DNA from 2 places in the Pseudoalteromonas sp. Z9A6 genome. Region 2 is predicted to be linked to the other one. Evidence: predicted binding sites of a transcription regulator. Region 2 holds the regulator's gene; the other holds the start of a gene.
The links. Region 2 encodes sigma-54, which starts transcription at its own class of promoters, with help from an activator protein. Its sites were predicted from a motif close to GTTGGCACGNNNNTNGNNT; they were not measured.

Region 1 (8,193 bases), on a different contig from region 2:
ACCGAAATGCCGTCGGGCTTAATGTTAGGTGCGGGTGCTAAAGTTGTAGCTAACCAAAAAGAGTTTACGCAAGGCAACATGTTGACCACCGAAAACTCACTAGATTGGATGATTTCTGGCGAAGGCTTTTTTGAAGTACTGCAACCAGATGGCAATATTGCTTACTCGCGCAACGGCCAGTTTACTACCGATGGCGATGGACGAATTGTAACATCGGGCGCAGGTTACGTTATTCAGCCAGAAATGAATGTACCAGATGACGCGCAATCAATTACGGTTTCGCAAGACGGCGAAGTATCTGTACGTGTTGCAGGCCAAGCCGATAACGTGGTCATTGGTCAGCTGACTATTAGTGATTTTATTAATCCGTCGGGCCTTGAGCCAATTGGTCAAAACCTTTATACCGAAACCGCTGTAAGTGGTGCGCCGGTACAAGGTAATCCTGGTGTTGAAGGGTTAGGTAGCATTATTCAAGGCTCACTCGAAACATCTAACGTAAATGTAACTGAAGAGCTGGTAAATCTAATCGAAACTCAGCGTATTTACGAAATGAACTCAAAAGTAATTTCGGCCGTTGACGAAATGATGAGTTATATCAATCAACAGCTTTAATAGAATAGGGGGAATTATGCGTAATATTATTTTATTTGCAGCGGGCACATTATTTTTAAGTGGCTGTATGTCTACGCAAAATAGTGAGGTAGTGCAGGACGACCCTTACTACGCACCTATGTACCCCGAACCTGTTTTAGAGCCGCTGGTAGCCACAGGTTCATTGTTTAATACTCATACATCAAACGACTTATATTCTGATAAAAAAGCGCTACGTACTGGCGATATAATTACGGTTAAATTGCAAGAGTCTACTCAAGCAACAAAAGCCGCTAAAACAGAAACAGACAAAGAAACTGACGCAAGCTTAGATCCCGTTATTGGATTAGGTGGTCTACCTGTAAATATAGGTGGTGACAGCATTCAGTTTGGTATTGGTAGTGATTCGTCGTTTACGGGCGATTCAAAATCAAACCAGTCAAACAGCTTAGTAGGCGATATTTCGGTTAATGTAATGCGCGTTTTACCTAATGGTAATTTAGTTATACGCGGCGAAAAATGGCTAACGCTTAATACCGGCGAAGAGTTTATTCGTTTAGAAGGGCTAGTACGCCCTCAAGACGTAAGTGCCGATAATACGGTTGAATCAAACCGTATTGCTAATGCACGTATTCAATACTCAGGTAAAGGGCAAACGCAAGAAGCGCAAAGTCCTGGTTGGCTTACACGTTTCTTTAGCAGTTCGCTGTTTCCATTTTAGAGGGTAACAACATGAATAGCCTTAAAGCTTTATGTTTAGTTGTGTTATTAGGCTGGCAATTTACTGCCAGTGCTGAGCGCATAAAAGATGTGTCTATGGTTGAAGGCGTACGCTCTAACCAGCTAGTTGGTTATGGCTTAGTGGTTGGTTTACCGGGCACTGGCGAGCAGAATTCATATACAAAACAAAGTTTTAGAGGCATGTTGAACAGCTTTGGTATTACGCTACCTTCAACTCAAAGTCCTAAAATTAAAAATGTTGCCGCTGTGGCGGTGCATGCAGAACTACCCGCATTTAGAAAACCCGGGCAAACAATAGATATTACGGTTTCTTCTATTGGTAGTGCAGGCAGCTTGCGTGGTGGTACTTTACTACAAACTTTTTTAAAAGGTGTAGACGGTAACGTGTACGCAATTGCACAAGGTAGTTTAATTGTCGGTGGCTTAGGCGCACAAGGTCTTGATGGCAGTAAGGTTGTAATTAACACGCCTACAGTTGGTCGTATACCAAATGGCGCAACAGTGGAGCGCACCGTAGAAAGCCCATTTATGCAAGGCGATTACATTACCTTCAACCTAAACCGCCCAGACTTTACAACGGCAAAACGCCTAGAAAAAACAATTAATGACTTAGTTGGCCCAAATAGTGCGCAAGCAATTGATTCTGTTTCTATTCGAGTTATAGCACCACGCGATGCATCCCAGCGTGTATCGTACTTATCGACACTCGAAAACTTGGAATTTAAGCCAGCTGATATGGCCGCTAAAATTATAGTTAACTCGCGCACAGGTACAATTGTCATTGGTAAAAACGTTAAGCTTCAGCCTGCCGCTATAACTCACGGTGGCTTAACAGTAACAATTGCAGAACAACAAAATGTGTCACAACCAAACCCGCTAGCAAACGGTGATACAGTTGTCACACAGCAAAGTATTATTGATGTAAACCAAGACGACTCGCGCGCCTTTGTATTTAATCCAGGTGTAAGCCTTGACGATTTAGTTCGCGCAATTAACGAAGTAGGCGCAGCGCCTGGTGACTTAATGGCTATTTTAGAAGCACTAAAAGAAGCCGGCGCAATTAACGGGCAGTTAGTTGTTATATAAATAACTCAAGCCAATAAATAACGTATTACTTAAGCCCTAGATATAGGGCTTTTTATTTACAGCAACTTAAGTTTATTATTTTTATCTTCCTCGTTTTATCGGTAGTGGCTCAATTTTTGCATTTTTAACTGCATTATTCATTTTGTGTCAAAAAGCCGATGGAAACTAATCACCTCGATAAACAAAACTTTTTTGATTTAGGCAACTTAGATTCACTTCGTAAAGAAGCCTTAACGAGTGGCGATGCATCAACTGATGCTTCCAAAGCTGCGCTCAAAAAAGCGGCCGCACAATTTGAAGCTATTTTTACGCAAATGTTGCTCAAAGGAATGCGCAAAGCTAACGAAGCATTTGAAGATAAAGACAGTCCATTTAATTCAAGTGGCGTAAAGTTTTTTGAAGAAATGCACGATCAGCAACTTTCAACAGAGCTTTCATCAAATGGCTCGTTAGGCCTTGCCGATTTAATTGTTCAGCAGTTATCGCCTGAGTCTAAAAACTTTATGCCAGGTTCGGTGCTTAGAACAACTAACGATATTTTCAGCGATACGCAAGTCGGATCCGCTCTTCCTCATGAGCAAAAAAATAAGCAACCCGATCTTATCGTTAAAAGTACTAAAGCCGATATTGCTGAGCCTAAGGTTAATACTGCAGAGTCTAAAACCGATAGCCCAACATTTAAAAATGCAGAAGAGTTTGTAAGTTCAGTGTGGGAACACGCTAAAACTGCAGCGCAAAAAATAGGTTTAAACCCAGCGGTAATGGTTGCTCAAGCGGCACTTGAAACCGGTTGGGGTAAACACATTATTAATAAAAGTGACGGTGGCAGCTCAAATAACTTATTTAATATTAAGTCAGATAAAAGCTGGGAAGGCGACAAAGCAAGCAAAGTAACGCTTGAGTTTGAACAAGGCACACCCGTTAAAAAACAAGCCAGCTTTAGAGCCTACGATTCAATTAAAGATAGCGTGAACGACTTCGTTGATTTTTTAACGCAAAACCCACGCTACAAAGAAGCATTACAAAATACAGCAAAACCAAATGACTTTTTAGATTCATTACAAAAAGCAGGTTATGCAACCGATCCAAATTATGCCAGCAAAATAAAAAATGTGCTCAATAGCAGTCAGCTAAAAGACATTGCGGCAAACGTGATCCGCCAAGGAGTAGAGTAACATGTCGTTTAATTTATTAAACATTGCCAGTTCTGGGGTTAGAGCAAGCTCGGAGCTATTGCAAACGACAAGTAAAAATATTGCCAATGTAAATACCGTAGGCTACGTACGTGAGCGTACAGAGTTTACCACTATGGTTGATAACCAAGTGGGGCGGGGCGAAACATACCGATTACTAAACGAGTTTGCTCAGTCACAGCTAAATCGTGACACCTCTAATAAATCGTTTTTCGATCAGTTTATTACTGAGGCTAATCGAGTTGATACTATTTTTTCTGAAGAGTCGAACAACCTTTCGACTGGAATTAACTCTTTATTTAATAACGTGCAAGAAGCGCTAAATCAGCCGTCATCTACCGTTGCCCGCTCATTAGTAATGACAGATGCGCAAAGCTTAATTGATCAAATGGATAGGCTTTCGGGCATCGTGCTTGATCAAAAAAGTGTAGTGAACGAGCAGCTCGAAATATTTTCAGATGAAGCAAACTCACTAATTCAAAGTATTAGCACGCTAAATCAAAATATTGCAGCAGTTAATGGCACTAATAACGCCGCAGATGCGAGCTCTACCTATAACGAACGCGATAAAGCAATACGCGACTTATCAGAGCTAATAGACATTGAAACGCTTGATGGTCCAAATGGCGAAAAACTCGTTTTTATGGGCACAGGCGAAGCAGTGGTTATGCAAAATGGCGCATTTAACTTATTTTCGATGACAGGGGATCCTGATCCTAATTTTAAAGAATTCACGCTTGACGTTAATGGTGGCAAAGCAGTGCCGCTTGAAGTTGATGTAAGTAAGCTTAAAGGCAAAATTGGCGGCTTACTTGCTTTTAGAGATGACATATTAGTTCCTGCGCAAAACCAAATTGGTCAAATGGGCTTAGCTATTGCTGATGCATTTAACGAGCAAAACAAATTGGGTATGGATGCAACAGGTCAGCTAGGTGGTAATATTTTTAATATACCTACCGTTGGCGCTTATGCGTATCAAGCTAACACAGGTACTGCCGGTATGACTGCAACGGTAGAGCCAGGTAAAGGTAGTGAACTTCCTGCTAGTGACTTTATTATTATTTATACCAGTGCAACATCGGTTTCTATTCAACCAGTAGATAATAAAGGCGAGCCGCTAGGTGATCCATCAGTTGCAGATATCCCAGCTGATGGGATCATAAATGCAGACGATATTCGAAATGCAGTCCCTTATCAAGCGGCAACAGCTACAACATCAGAAGTGTTAGCAACGGTAAAAGACTCCTTCGGACTACAATTAAATATAGATACAACCAAAACAGGTAACGTGGGAGATCAGTTTCAAATTAAACTTAATTCCGACTCGGCTTCTAGCATCACGCTTGCAACAGGGCGCGGCGAAGATTTAGCATTAGCTTCACCTATCCGTACATCTAACAGTATAGATAATACAGGTACTGCAACTATTTCAGTGGGTACAGTTAGTAGCGTTATTTCAGGTGGATTTACTTTAGAAACACCTCTCACTACACCGCCTATACCAGTTAATCCACCAGTACTTGCTAATGGTGATATTAAAATTGTTAAAGCTACAGGTACCAATGATTATTTAATTAGCGATGGTAGTGGCACTGATGTGGCAGTAACTATAGCGCCCCCAGGTAAAAACGTTTTAGCAGGTCTTGGTGCCCCTTATGATTCATATGGTTTTGACTTTGATATAGAAGGTACACCAGCAACAGGCGACACCTTTACACTTGAGTTTAACGAAGGCGGCTTTGACGATAACCGTAATGGTTTAAAATTAGCAGATTTACAAAATGGTGAGTTAGTCCGTTTAAATGTAGAAACAACAGCAACGGCCGACAACCATAAAACGTTCAACCAAGCTTATTCAGGATTAGTGAGCGATGTAGGTGTTGTAACTGGTCAAGCAATCACAAGTGGCGCTGCATTTGACGCTCTAGCACAGCAATCTGAGGCATGGTACGAGTCGTTATCTGGAGTAAATCTTGATGAAGAGGCCGCAAATTTACTGCGTTTTCAACAATCATATTCAGCATCAGCACAAGTTTTAGCAGCAGCTCAAGAAATTTTTGACACCTTATTAAATGCGGCGAGGTAATTATGCGTTTATCAAATAATTTAATGTACCAAAACAACATAAATAAAATACTCGACAACCAACAAGGTGTTGCAAATGCTCAAGAGCGAGTAAATACTAGGCAAAAGTATTTATCTACCTCAGAAGCGCCAGCTGCTATTTCGCAAGCTATGCTGTATTCAAATAAAATACTAACTAATGAGCAATACACTAAAAATATCGATCAGCTAAATGGCCGCCTAGAAACTGAAGAAAGCGTATTACAAAGCATAAATAGTAATATTCAACAAGCGCAAGAGCTCACTATTCAAGCAGGTAATGGTGTTTATACTAAAGACGATTTAAAGACGTTTGCATCAGAACTTAGTGGCATTCAACAAACGCTAGCTAACTTAATGAATACCCGAGCAGAAGACGGAAAATTCATATTTTCAGGATACCAAGACAGCACGCAGCCTTATCAGTTTGATTCTACAGCGGGTGAGTACACTTATAATGGCGATCAAGGCCAGCACCAAATAACTATAGCTGAAGGCGTATCAATTAAAGCGAGTGATAACGGCTTTGATACGTTTGAAAAAACAGATGCCAGATTAAACGTACTCGATAATAAAGCAGACATACCAACAACAACACCTGCAAATAATATTACTAAAGGCACTGTTTATGTTGATGGCCAAGCCGAGTTCGATAAGTTCCATCAAGCTCAATACAATGCCGATCCAACGACTCCAGTTTCACCTACAGCAAATACTTTTAGTGTAGTTACAACCGCTGGTGCGACAACAAACGATCCAGATACATATGAAATTTTACAAGATGGCGTGTCGCTTACCCCGCCTCAAACTGGTGAAGTTACAGATGATACAATTGAATTTGCAGGTATGAAAATTCAATTTGAGGGTAGCGCGCCTGGCCAACTCGATTTTAGCCTTGAAAAACCACATAAAGAAAACGTACTTAATACACTGCAATCACTTATTACCGGCCTTAATAATGGCGCACTTGAAGGTGATGACTTTCAGCAAGTACTTGCTGATGGCTTAGTGCAATTACAAAATGCGAGTGAGCAAGTGGTGTTTACCCAATCAAGTTTAGGCGGTCGTATGAACGCGCTTGAAAGAGTAAGCGATTCTAACTTAGCGCTCGATATTCAAAATAAAAGTAATCGCTCTAACTTAGTTGAAGTTGATATGGCAGAAGCTATTAGCGAACTCACTAAACAAGAAACGGCACTGCAAGCATCACAAGCCACTTTTGGCCGTTTAACTAACCTTTCATTATTCGATTACTTATAAGCAGATTATAAGCAGAAATACCTTGCCGCTTTACCTACTTTAAAGCGGCAATACTTGTTAAAGAATTGCGACAAAAAAATGTCACTCCCTTCTAAATAACCTCACTCCCTACTTTTAAACTCAATAAACTCAATTTTTACATTTAAAAACAAAGAGTTAAAAATAAATTAAAGTTGGCACAGTAAATGCTTTTATTGTTGTAAGAAATTATCGAATAGTGGTTCCTGTTAAATCGTGTTGAACCACACTCTGTTTAAACCTAGGAGATGGTAAAATGGCATTAACAGTAAATACTAATGTGTCGTCACTAAACGCACAACGTAACTTAACAAGATCTGGCGAAGGCTTAGCAACGTCAATGGAGCGTTTAGCCTCTGGCATGCGTATTAATAGCGCTAAAGATGATGCCGCCGGCTTACAAATTTCTAACCGTTTAACATCACAAATAAATGGCTTAGCTGTTGCTCAGCGTAACGCAAACGATGGTATTTCAATGGCGCAGACCGCTGAAGGCGCTATGCAAGAATCGACTAATATACTACAACGTATGCGAGAGCTAGCCCTGCAATCTGCTAATGGTTCAAATTCAGCTGAAGACCGTGATGCACTGCAAAAAGAAGTGTCTGCCTTACAAGAAGAATTAACACGAATCTCCGACACTACATCGTTCGGTGGTCAGCAATTATTAGACGGGTCATACGGGACCAGAAGTTTCCAGGTTGGTGCAAATGCAAATGAAACTATTTCAATTAGCTTGAGTAATACAGCTGCAGAAAAAATAGGGAAGTATCAAACTAATGTTGGAATAGACACTGTTATTGGTGGCAATATTACCTTTACTACAGGTGATATTAACACAGATGTAGCTATTGAGCCTGGTGCAACCGCAACAGAAAAGGCAGAGGCAATAAATGCACTCAGTAATGAGCATGGGATTACTGCATCATTGGTAGAAGTAGAAGAGTATCCTACCACTCAAACTACAGCTATATTAGGACCTCCTAATGCAGATGGGGACATATCTTTTAACTTAAACGGTACACCGATTACAGCACTGGGCGTAGCTACTACTGATCAGTCTGCTCTTGAGACTGCTATAAATGCTCAAAGTAGTACTACAGGAATCACAGCAACTCACGATAGTAGTACTGGTGAACTGACTTTAAGAGGTACCGCTGGTGTGGATATTACTCTTGCAAATTATGCTAACAGTGATGTA
Region 2 (8,193 bases):
ATACTCTTGCCGGTTAGTTCTCATTTTTTAATCGGCTCAGCTGTTGATATTGCTAAATACTTCGGCTTAAGCGACTTAGTCATTGGTTTAACAATTATTGCCATTGGTACTAGCTTGCCGGAACTTGCCGCCTCGGTTGCAGGTGTACTTAAAAATGAAGATGATTTAGCACTAGGTAATATTGTTGGATCAAACATATTTAATATTTTAGCTGTATTACCTCTAGCAGGTATTATTAATCCTTCAGCAATTGATCCATCGTTAGTAAGCCGAGATATATTAATTATGATTGGTGCAACACTTGCTCTTATTATTATGTCATTGAACTTTAGAGGCACCCAGCGTATCAATAGGGTAGAAGGTGGCTTATTGCTAATAGCGTTTTTGGGTTACCAAGGGTATATTTTTAGTCAAGTAGGGTAAATGATGGCAACGCTAAACTTTATTGAACAAGGCCTTCGCGTTTTAGATGTTGAGCGCCAAGCACTTAGTGATATTGCACAATATGTAGATGAAAATTTTCATAACGCGTGCCAATTAATGTACGACTGTGAAGGCCGTATTATTGTTATTGGCATGGGAAAATCAGGCCATATTGGCAATAAAATAGCGGCAACCCTTGCAAGCACTGGCAGCCCTGCGTTTTTTGTTCACCCTGGTGAAGCAAGTCATGGTGATTTAGGTATGATCACTAAAAATGACGTGGTTATGCTTATTTCTAATTCAGGGGAAACCAGCGAAGTTTTAAATATCATTCCGGTTTTAAAACGACTTGGTGCCAAAATGATAGCGATGACTGGCAATACACAATCAACAATGGCAACCCTTGCTAATGTACATGTGTGCATTAAAGTAGAAAAAGAAGCTTGTTCATTGGGTCTAGCCCCTACATCAAGTACCACTGCAACGCTTGCGATGGGCGATGCCATGGCAGTTGCATTATTAGAGGCTCGCGGCTTTACAGCTGATGACTTCGCGCTATCTCACCCTGGTGGTAGTTTAGGCAAGCGCTTATTACTTACTTTAAAAGATGTTATGCACAGCGGCGCAAATACACCTATTATTGATGTTTCACAAACAGTTAAAGATGCTCTAATAGAAATGTCAGCTAAAGGATTAGGTATGACAGCCATTGTTGGTGAAAATCAGCAACTCGTAGGGTTATTTACCGATGGTGACTTACGTCGCATTTTAGAACAAAGAATTGATATTCATACAACACAAATAGATGTTGTTATGACTAAGTCATGCACTACAGCTACGCAAGATATTTTAGCCGCTGAAGCGCTCAATATTATGGAACGTAAACGTATAAATGGCCTAATCGTCGTCAATGAGAAAAACCAACCTATTGGCGCATTAAATATGCAAGACCTATTGAAAGCAGGAGTGTTATAAATGCAATTTGAAGAACTCTATCAACCGCTGAGCGATGATGCAAAAGCACGCGCTAAAAAAGTAAAACTACTTATATGCGATATTGATGGTGTATTTTCTGATGGCCGTATTTACCTTGGCAATCAAGGTGAAGAGCTAAAAGCATTTAATACAAAAGATGGTTTTGGCATTAAAGCACTTATAAACAGTGGCTTTGAAGTAGCTGTTATTACTGGTCGTCATTCACAGATAGTACAACAACGTATGAGCAGCTTAACCGTACAGCATATTTATCAAGGCCAAGAAAATAAGCTCATTGCCTATCAAGAATTAAAAGATAAACTCAACCTTAGCGATGAACAAATTGCTTATATTGGTGATGACGGTCCTGACATGCCTGTTATGGAGTTAGTAGGCTTTGCCGTTGCAGTAAATGATGCCCACCCACTTATTAAGCGTTTGTCACACTATGTAACGCAAATGCCTGGTGGTTTTGGTGCTGTGAGAGAACTCACCGATTTGCTCATGCTTGAAAATGGTAAAGCATTGACTACACAAGGCACTAGTTCATGAATGCAGCGCGCATAATATTAAGCGTTTTATTCATTAGCTGTATGGTTTGGCTTTGGTACCCTTATTTTGCACAAACAAATATTGTGCCTCAGGCTGAGCCTGAAGTTATTGCTAAGCCTGATTACATAGCTATTGAGCTCAAACAGACAGCCTATGATGAGCAAGGTAAAATTAGCCACAAAGTCACTGCGGCTAAAATGGAGCTATACCAGCAATTAGGTTTCACGTTTTTCGAAAAACCCATTTTTACTTTATATAACGAACAACAAACGTGGCAAATAAATGCAGACGAAGCAACATTATACGAAGATAAACAATTAATTTTAGAAGGTAATGTGGTTGCCAAAAATTTAACCGATAACGCCATGATAGACAAAATCAATGCTGATAATATTCAGGTTGATATAAAGCTATTAACAATGCGTTCGGAGCAACCCGTCATCATCACTGGACCCAATTTAAAAATCACCGGTAAAGGCCTAGAAGCCGACTTAAAAGCCGAAGTGATAAAACTAATTAACCATACGCGAACCATATACTATGACCAATAAAATATTAAAATCACTTATAATTCCTACACTTATACTAGCGTTTAATAGTAGTGCTGCAGAGCAAAACACGCAACCTGCTGCCAATCAAATTTCAATAAGTGCCGACAAGCAAGAAGGTCAATTGAAAGCTAATGTGGGTATTTTTGAGAAAAACGTTGAGATTATTCACGGTAATCGCCGCATTACAGCCGATCGCCTCGAAGTACACAAACGTGATGAACTTGGTGATAATAAACAATTATTAATTGCCACAGGTAGCCCTGCGCACTTTGAAGAAAAGCAATCAGACGGCACGACTATGAGCGCCAGTGCTGACGAAGTACGTTATGATGTATCTAAGCGTTTTTTAACGCTTGTTGGTAATGCACAAGTATCGCAAGCCGGACAAAAAATAAATGCTAAAAGCATTACCTACGACATAGAGCAGCAGCTCATCAGTGCCGAAAAAGATGAAAACTCAACTGACCGCGTTCACACAATTTTAGTACCGATCGAAACTAAAAAAAGTAAAAAAGGCGATAAAGGTCAACCATGAGCACATTAAAAGCAGAACTATTGGCAAAAAGCTATAAAGGTCGTGAAGTTGTAAAAAACGTCGGCCTTGAAGTACAAGCTGGCAGTATAGTTGGCTTACTTGGCCCTAACGGTGCTGGTAAAACAACGACTTTTTATATGATTGTAGGGCTTGTTCCTAGCGACAAAGGTAAAATATCTATTGATGATAACGATATTACTCTTTTACCTATGCATAGTCGTGCTAGATTAGGCATAGGCTACTTACCACAAGAGTCATCGATTTTTAGAAAGCTGACTGTTTATCAAAACTTAATGGCCATTTTAGAAACGCGCAAAGAACTAAATAAACAAGCCAGAGAAGACACGCTCAATAACTTATTAGATGAATTTAGCATACAACACATTCGTGATAGCCAAGGTATGGCATTATCGGGTGGAGAGCGTCGTCGTGTAGAAATAGCACGAGCACTGGCAGCAGATCCTAAATTTATATTACTGGATGAACCGTTTGCCGGTGTTGACCCTATTTCGGTATTAGATATAAAGAAAATAATAGAACATCTTAAAAATCGTGGGATTGGTGTATTAATTACCGACCATAACGTAAGAGAGACCCTTGATGTTTGTGAAAAAGCCTACATTGTTTCTCATGGGGAGCTGATTGCATCAGGTACTCCAGAACACGTATTAAATGATAAAACAGTACGCGATGTTTACTTAGGCGAGCAATTTAGGCTGTAACATTTACGCCATGTCTTTAAGCATCTGCTAGTATTAATTATAACAACATAAAAGGATTGTTAGAGATACATGAGGCAATCACTACAGCTGCGCATGGGCCAGCAACTTACAATGACTCCACAGTTGCAACAAGCTATTCGTTTGTTGCAACTCAGTACATTGGATCTCCAGCAAGAAATACAAGAAGCTCTCGACAGTAATCCACTATTAGAGGTTGAAGAGGCAGACTATTCTGAAGACGCTGCTGGTAAAAACGAGCAAAAAGCTGATACCGATGACATAACTGTTAGCGCATCTGCTGATGATGCTCCGAGCGAATACGAACAAGATACTGGTGAAGCACTTGCAAAAGACACGCTAAGTGACGACATGGCTATGGATGTTAGTTGGGATGAGTACATGAGTGCCGCCCCAGCAGCCTCATCAGGTCCAATGCCTGAAGACGAATCTATATACCAAGGCGCCTCTACTGAAACGCTCCATGAGTATTTAATGTGGCAATTACAACTAACGCCATTTAGCCCTACCGATGAAGCCATCGCGATTGCGATTGTAGAGGCCGTCGATGATTCAGGTATTTTAACTCTCAGTTGCGAAGAAATTTTAGAAAGCTTTAATCAAGAAAACGAAGATGATAACGAAGTCGAACTTGATGAAATTGAAGCGGTATTAAAACGCATTCAACTGTTTGATCCTGTTGGTATTGCTGCACGTAGTTTACAAGAGTGTTTGTGTATTCAGCTTAATCAATTTGATAAAGAAACACCTTACATTAATGAAACGAAAATGATTTTAACCGAGCATATTGATCTATTAGCAGCTCGCGACTATCGTACATTAATGAAAAAAACTAAGCTTAAAGAAGAAGAGCTTAAAGAAGTGATGACACTAATACATACTCTCAACCCAAAACCTGCAGATACTATTGTAAGGGAAGAATCTGAGTATGTTATTCCTGATGTGTCAGTTAAAAAAATTAAAGGTCGCTGGGTTGTCGAATTAAACCCAGATAGCATGCCTAAAATTCGTGTTAATAGCCAATACGCGGCAATGTCTCGCACTGTAAAATCAAGTGGCGACAGCCAGTTTATTCGCTCACATTTACAAGAAGCTAAATGGTTTATTAAAAGCTTAGAAAGTAGAAACGACACGCTATTAAAAGTTACTAATTGTATTGTTAAGCAACAACAAGGATTTTTTGAACATGGCCCTGAAGCCATGAAACCAATGGTTTTAAATGATGTCGCTGAAATGGTAGAAATGCACGAATCGACAATTTCGCGTGTGACTACTCAAAAGTACATGCATACACCCCGTGGTATATTTGAGCTTAAATATTTTTTCTCAAGCCATGTAAGTACTGAAAACGGTGGTGAATGTTCATCTACAGCAATACGTGCGCTTATCCGAAAATTAATCGCAGCAGAAAACTCAGCAAAACCATTGAGTGATAGCAAAATAGCGGATATATTGGCTGAGCAAGGAATTAAAGTAGCAAGACGTACAATCGCAAAATACCGTGAATCTCTTGCTATTCCACCGTCAAATCAGCGTAAAAGTCTGATTTAAGACGCTAAACTAAGAGGGTAATGCTTATGCAACTAAACTTAACTGGTCGTCACGTAGAATTAACCGATTCACTAAGAGACTATATTAATACTAAATTTGCGAAGCTTGAAAGACACTCTGATCATATTAATAATGTTCATGTCATTCTCGATGTAGAAAAATTAAATCAAAAAGCAGAAGCCACAATACACGTAAGCGGTGCTGAGCTATTTGCCTCTACAGAACATCAAGATATGTATGCCGCTATTGACTCGTTGATCGACAAGCTCGATCGCCAAGTAATCAAACACAAAGAGAAGCTTGCTCGACACTAATATGATGAAATTAAGTTCACTTATATGCCAGGACTGCAGCAAAGCTGCGGTCCTTTTTAATAGCAAAAAAAGAATTTTAGAGTTCATTAGCGAACTTGCTCACGACAAACTTCCGTATTTACCGCAACAAGATATTCTTAACGCTTTAATGAGCAGAGAGAAATTAGGTAGTACAGGTATAGGGCGTGGCATTGCTATTCCTCATGGAAGAATGAGCGGTGCAGAAGAGCCTTTGGCTTTAGTGCTCGTTAGCGAAACTCCAATAAACTTTGATGCAATCGATAATCGCCCTGTTGATATTTTTGTCGCACTCATCGTACCAGATGGCGATAACCAGCAGCACTTAAAGACTCTAGCAACCATTGCTGATAAACTAAACAACAAAGATTTTTGTAAACAGTTACGCAGTGCAAAATCTGATACTGAGCTTTACCAAGTTATTGTCGATCAATCATAGTTTTATAAAGGGTGTTAAATGGAGTTAATTATCATAAGCGGCCGTTCTGGTTCTGGAAAGTCGGTTGCTTTGCGCATTGTAGAAGATTTAGGTTATTATTGCGTAGATAATATTCCAGTAAACCTACTACCTTCATTAGTTCGCAGTGTGTCTGATAGCTACGATAAAATTGCTGTTAGCATAGATGTGCGCAACATCCCTAAAGAACAAGATGAATTTAACGATATTCTTGAATACTTGCCTGGCTTTGCAAACCCTACGTTGTTTTATTTAGATAGCGACGATCAGACATTGATCAAACGCTTTTCTGAAACACGCAGATTACACCCACTATCAATAGACTCGTTGCCCCTTGATTTAGCCATCAAAAAAGAAAAAGAATTACTTGATGTATTAACCACTCGCGCCGACTTTATGATAGATACGACTGATTTAAGTGTTCATCAACTCGCTGAATCTATTCGTGAAAAGATTTTAGGTAAAAAAGATAAGCAACTGATTGTCACATTTGAATCATTTGGTTTTAAACACGGTATACCAAAAGAAGCAGACTACGTATTTGATGCACGCTTTTTACCAAATCCACACTGGGAACCAGAGTTAAAGCCTTTAAATGGGTTAGATCAACCGGTTAAAGACTATTTAGCTAATCACAGCATAGTGCAAAAATTCACATGGCAAATTCAAACATTTGTACAAACGTGGTTACCACATTTAGAACGAAATAACCGCAGTTATTTAACCATTGCTATTGGGTGTACAGGCGGGCAACATCGCTCTGTGTATTTAGCGCAAACTATCGGTGAAAGTTTCGCAATGACACATCCCAATGTAAAAATTCGCCATCGCGAGCAAGAAAAATAATATAGCTGAATAATCACCTGTTCAGCTTAGGTAGAGTAAGTTATGCATTGTGAAGATACCTTTTTAATAAAAAACAAATTAGGCTTACACGCCAGAGCAGCTACTGTGCTTGCGCAATTAGCAGTACAATTTGATGCGACAATCACATTATTCCAAGATGACAAAGAAGCAGCAGGCGATAGCGTACTTGCACTAATGTTACTTGAAAGTAGCCAAGGAAAAGAAGTTAAAGTTGTTTGTAAAGGCCCTGATTCTGAGCAAGCTTTACACGCTGTTGGAGAATTAATAGCACAACGCTTTAATGAACAAGAATAACCTGTTTTATAAAAACAATATTCGCATTACTAATGCTTCAATTAAAACAGATATATAAAATAGATAGGTTAGTAACGCCAGTTAACTCACCTCCCCCCCATAAAGTAATATAACAATTTATAAAGGACGCCAATGCCTGAAGCTTTTGAACAAGATTACCCACTACAGCAACTAAAACAGGTGACGAAGTCACTCAATAGTGGTCAATTTGTTCAAGTTAGGCGCATGCTCGCAAAAACGGCTCCTTGTGATACCGCATTATTATTAGAATCATCACCGCATAAAATTCGCCGACTGCTTTGGCAATTGGTCGATCCTGATGTGCAGGGTGATGTTCTTGAAGAATTATCTGAAGATGTTCGTTTAGGCATTATTGCCCAAATGGAACCTAAGCACATTGCCGCCGCAACTGAAGACATGGGCCACGATGACTTAGGTGAAGTATTACGTAGCCTGCCAGATACCGTCTATAAAGACGTTGTTAGCGCGATGGACATTCAAGACCGTGAACGTGCCACGCAAGCACTGTCATATCAAGAGCGTTCAGCAGGTGCGCTAATGAACACCGATACGGTGACCATTCGCCCTGATGTAACACTCGATGTTGTACTTCGTTATATTAGACTGCGTGGTGAGTTACCAGAGGGTACAGATGATTTATATGTTGTTGATAAACATAACTGCTTTATAGGCGCTTTATCGCTGAGTACATTATTAACTAATCCGCCAGAAAAAATTGTGCGCGATTTAATGGATGAAGATTGTGAGTCTATCCCAATCTCAATGGATGAAAGTGAAGTAGCGCAATTATTTGAGCGCCATAATTGGATATCGGCCCCTGTGGTGGACGATAACGACCAACTCCTCGGTCGTGTTACTATCGATGACATCGTTGATGTAATCCGAGAAGATGCCG

Region 1: a site for sigma-54 is predicted at 2,522-2,540, ahead of flgJ (flagellar assembly peptidoglycan hydrolase FlgJ). Genes of this name have one in related genera too.

Annotation. Positions count from the first base shown of each region.
Region 1 covers NZ_WTKZ01000003.1:105,697-113,889, reverse strand. Annotated here, with positions in the region: gene flgG (flagellar basal-body rod protein FlgG) at 1-612, shown strand, start outside; gene flgH (flagellar basal body L-ring protein FlgH) at 629-1,312, shown strand; gene GQR53_RS02065 (flagellar basal body P-ring protein FlgI) at 1,324-2,418, shown strand; gene flgJ (flagellar assembly peptidoglycan hydrolase FlgJ) at 2,577-3,593, shown strand; gene flgK (flagellar hook-associated protein FlgK) at 3,595-5,697, shown strand; gene flgL (flagellar hook-associated protein FlgL) at 5,700-6,974, shown strand; gene GQR53_RS21690 (flagellin) at 7,249-8,193, shown strand, end outside.
Region 2 covers NZ_WTKZ01000009.1:4,678-12,870, reverse strand. Annotated here, with positions in the region: gene GQR53_RS05425 (calcium/sodium antiporter) at 1-423, shown strand, start outside; gene GQR53_RS05420 (KpsF/GutQ family sugar-phosphate isomerase) at 427-1,398, shown strand; gene kdsC (3-deoxy-manno-octulosonate-8-phosphatase KdsC) at 1,399-1,950, shown strand; gene lptC (LPS export ABC transporter periplasmic protein LptC) at 1,947-2,501, shown strand; gene lptA (lipopolysaccharide transport periplasmic protein LptA) at 2,491-3,036, shown strand; gene lptB (LPS export ABC transporter ATP-binding protein) at 3,033-3,758, shown strand; gene GQR53_RS05395 (RNA polymerase factor sigma-54) at 3,828-5,327, shown strand; gene hpf (ribosome hibernation promoting factor) at 5,354-5,641, shown strand; gene ptsN (PTS IIA-like nitrogen regulatory protein PtsN) at 5,646-6,098, shown strand; gene rapZ (RNase adapter RapZ) at 6,117-6,962, shown strand; gene GQR53_RS05375 (HPr family phosphocarrier protein) at 7,005-7,277, shown strand; gene mgtE (magnesium transporter) at 7,410-8,193, shown strand, end outside.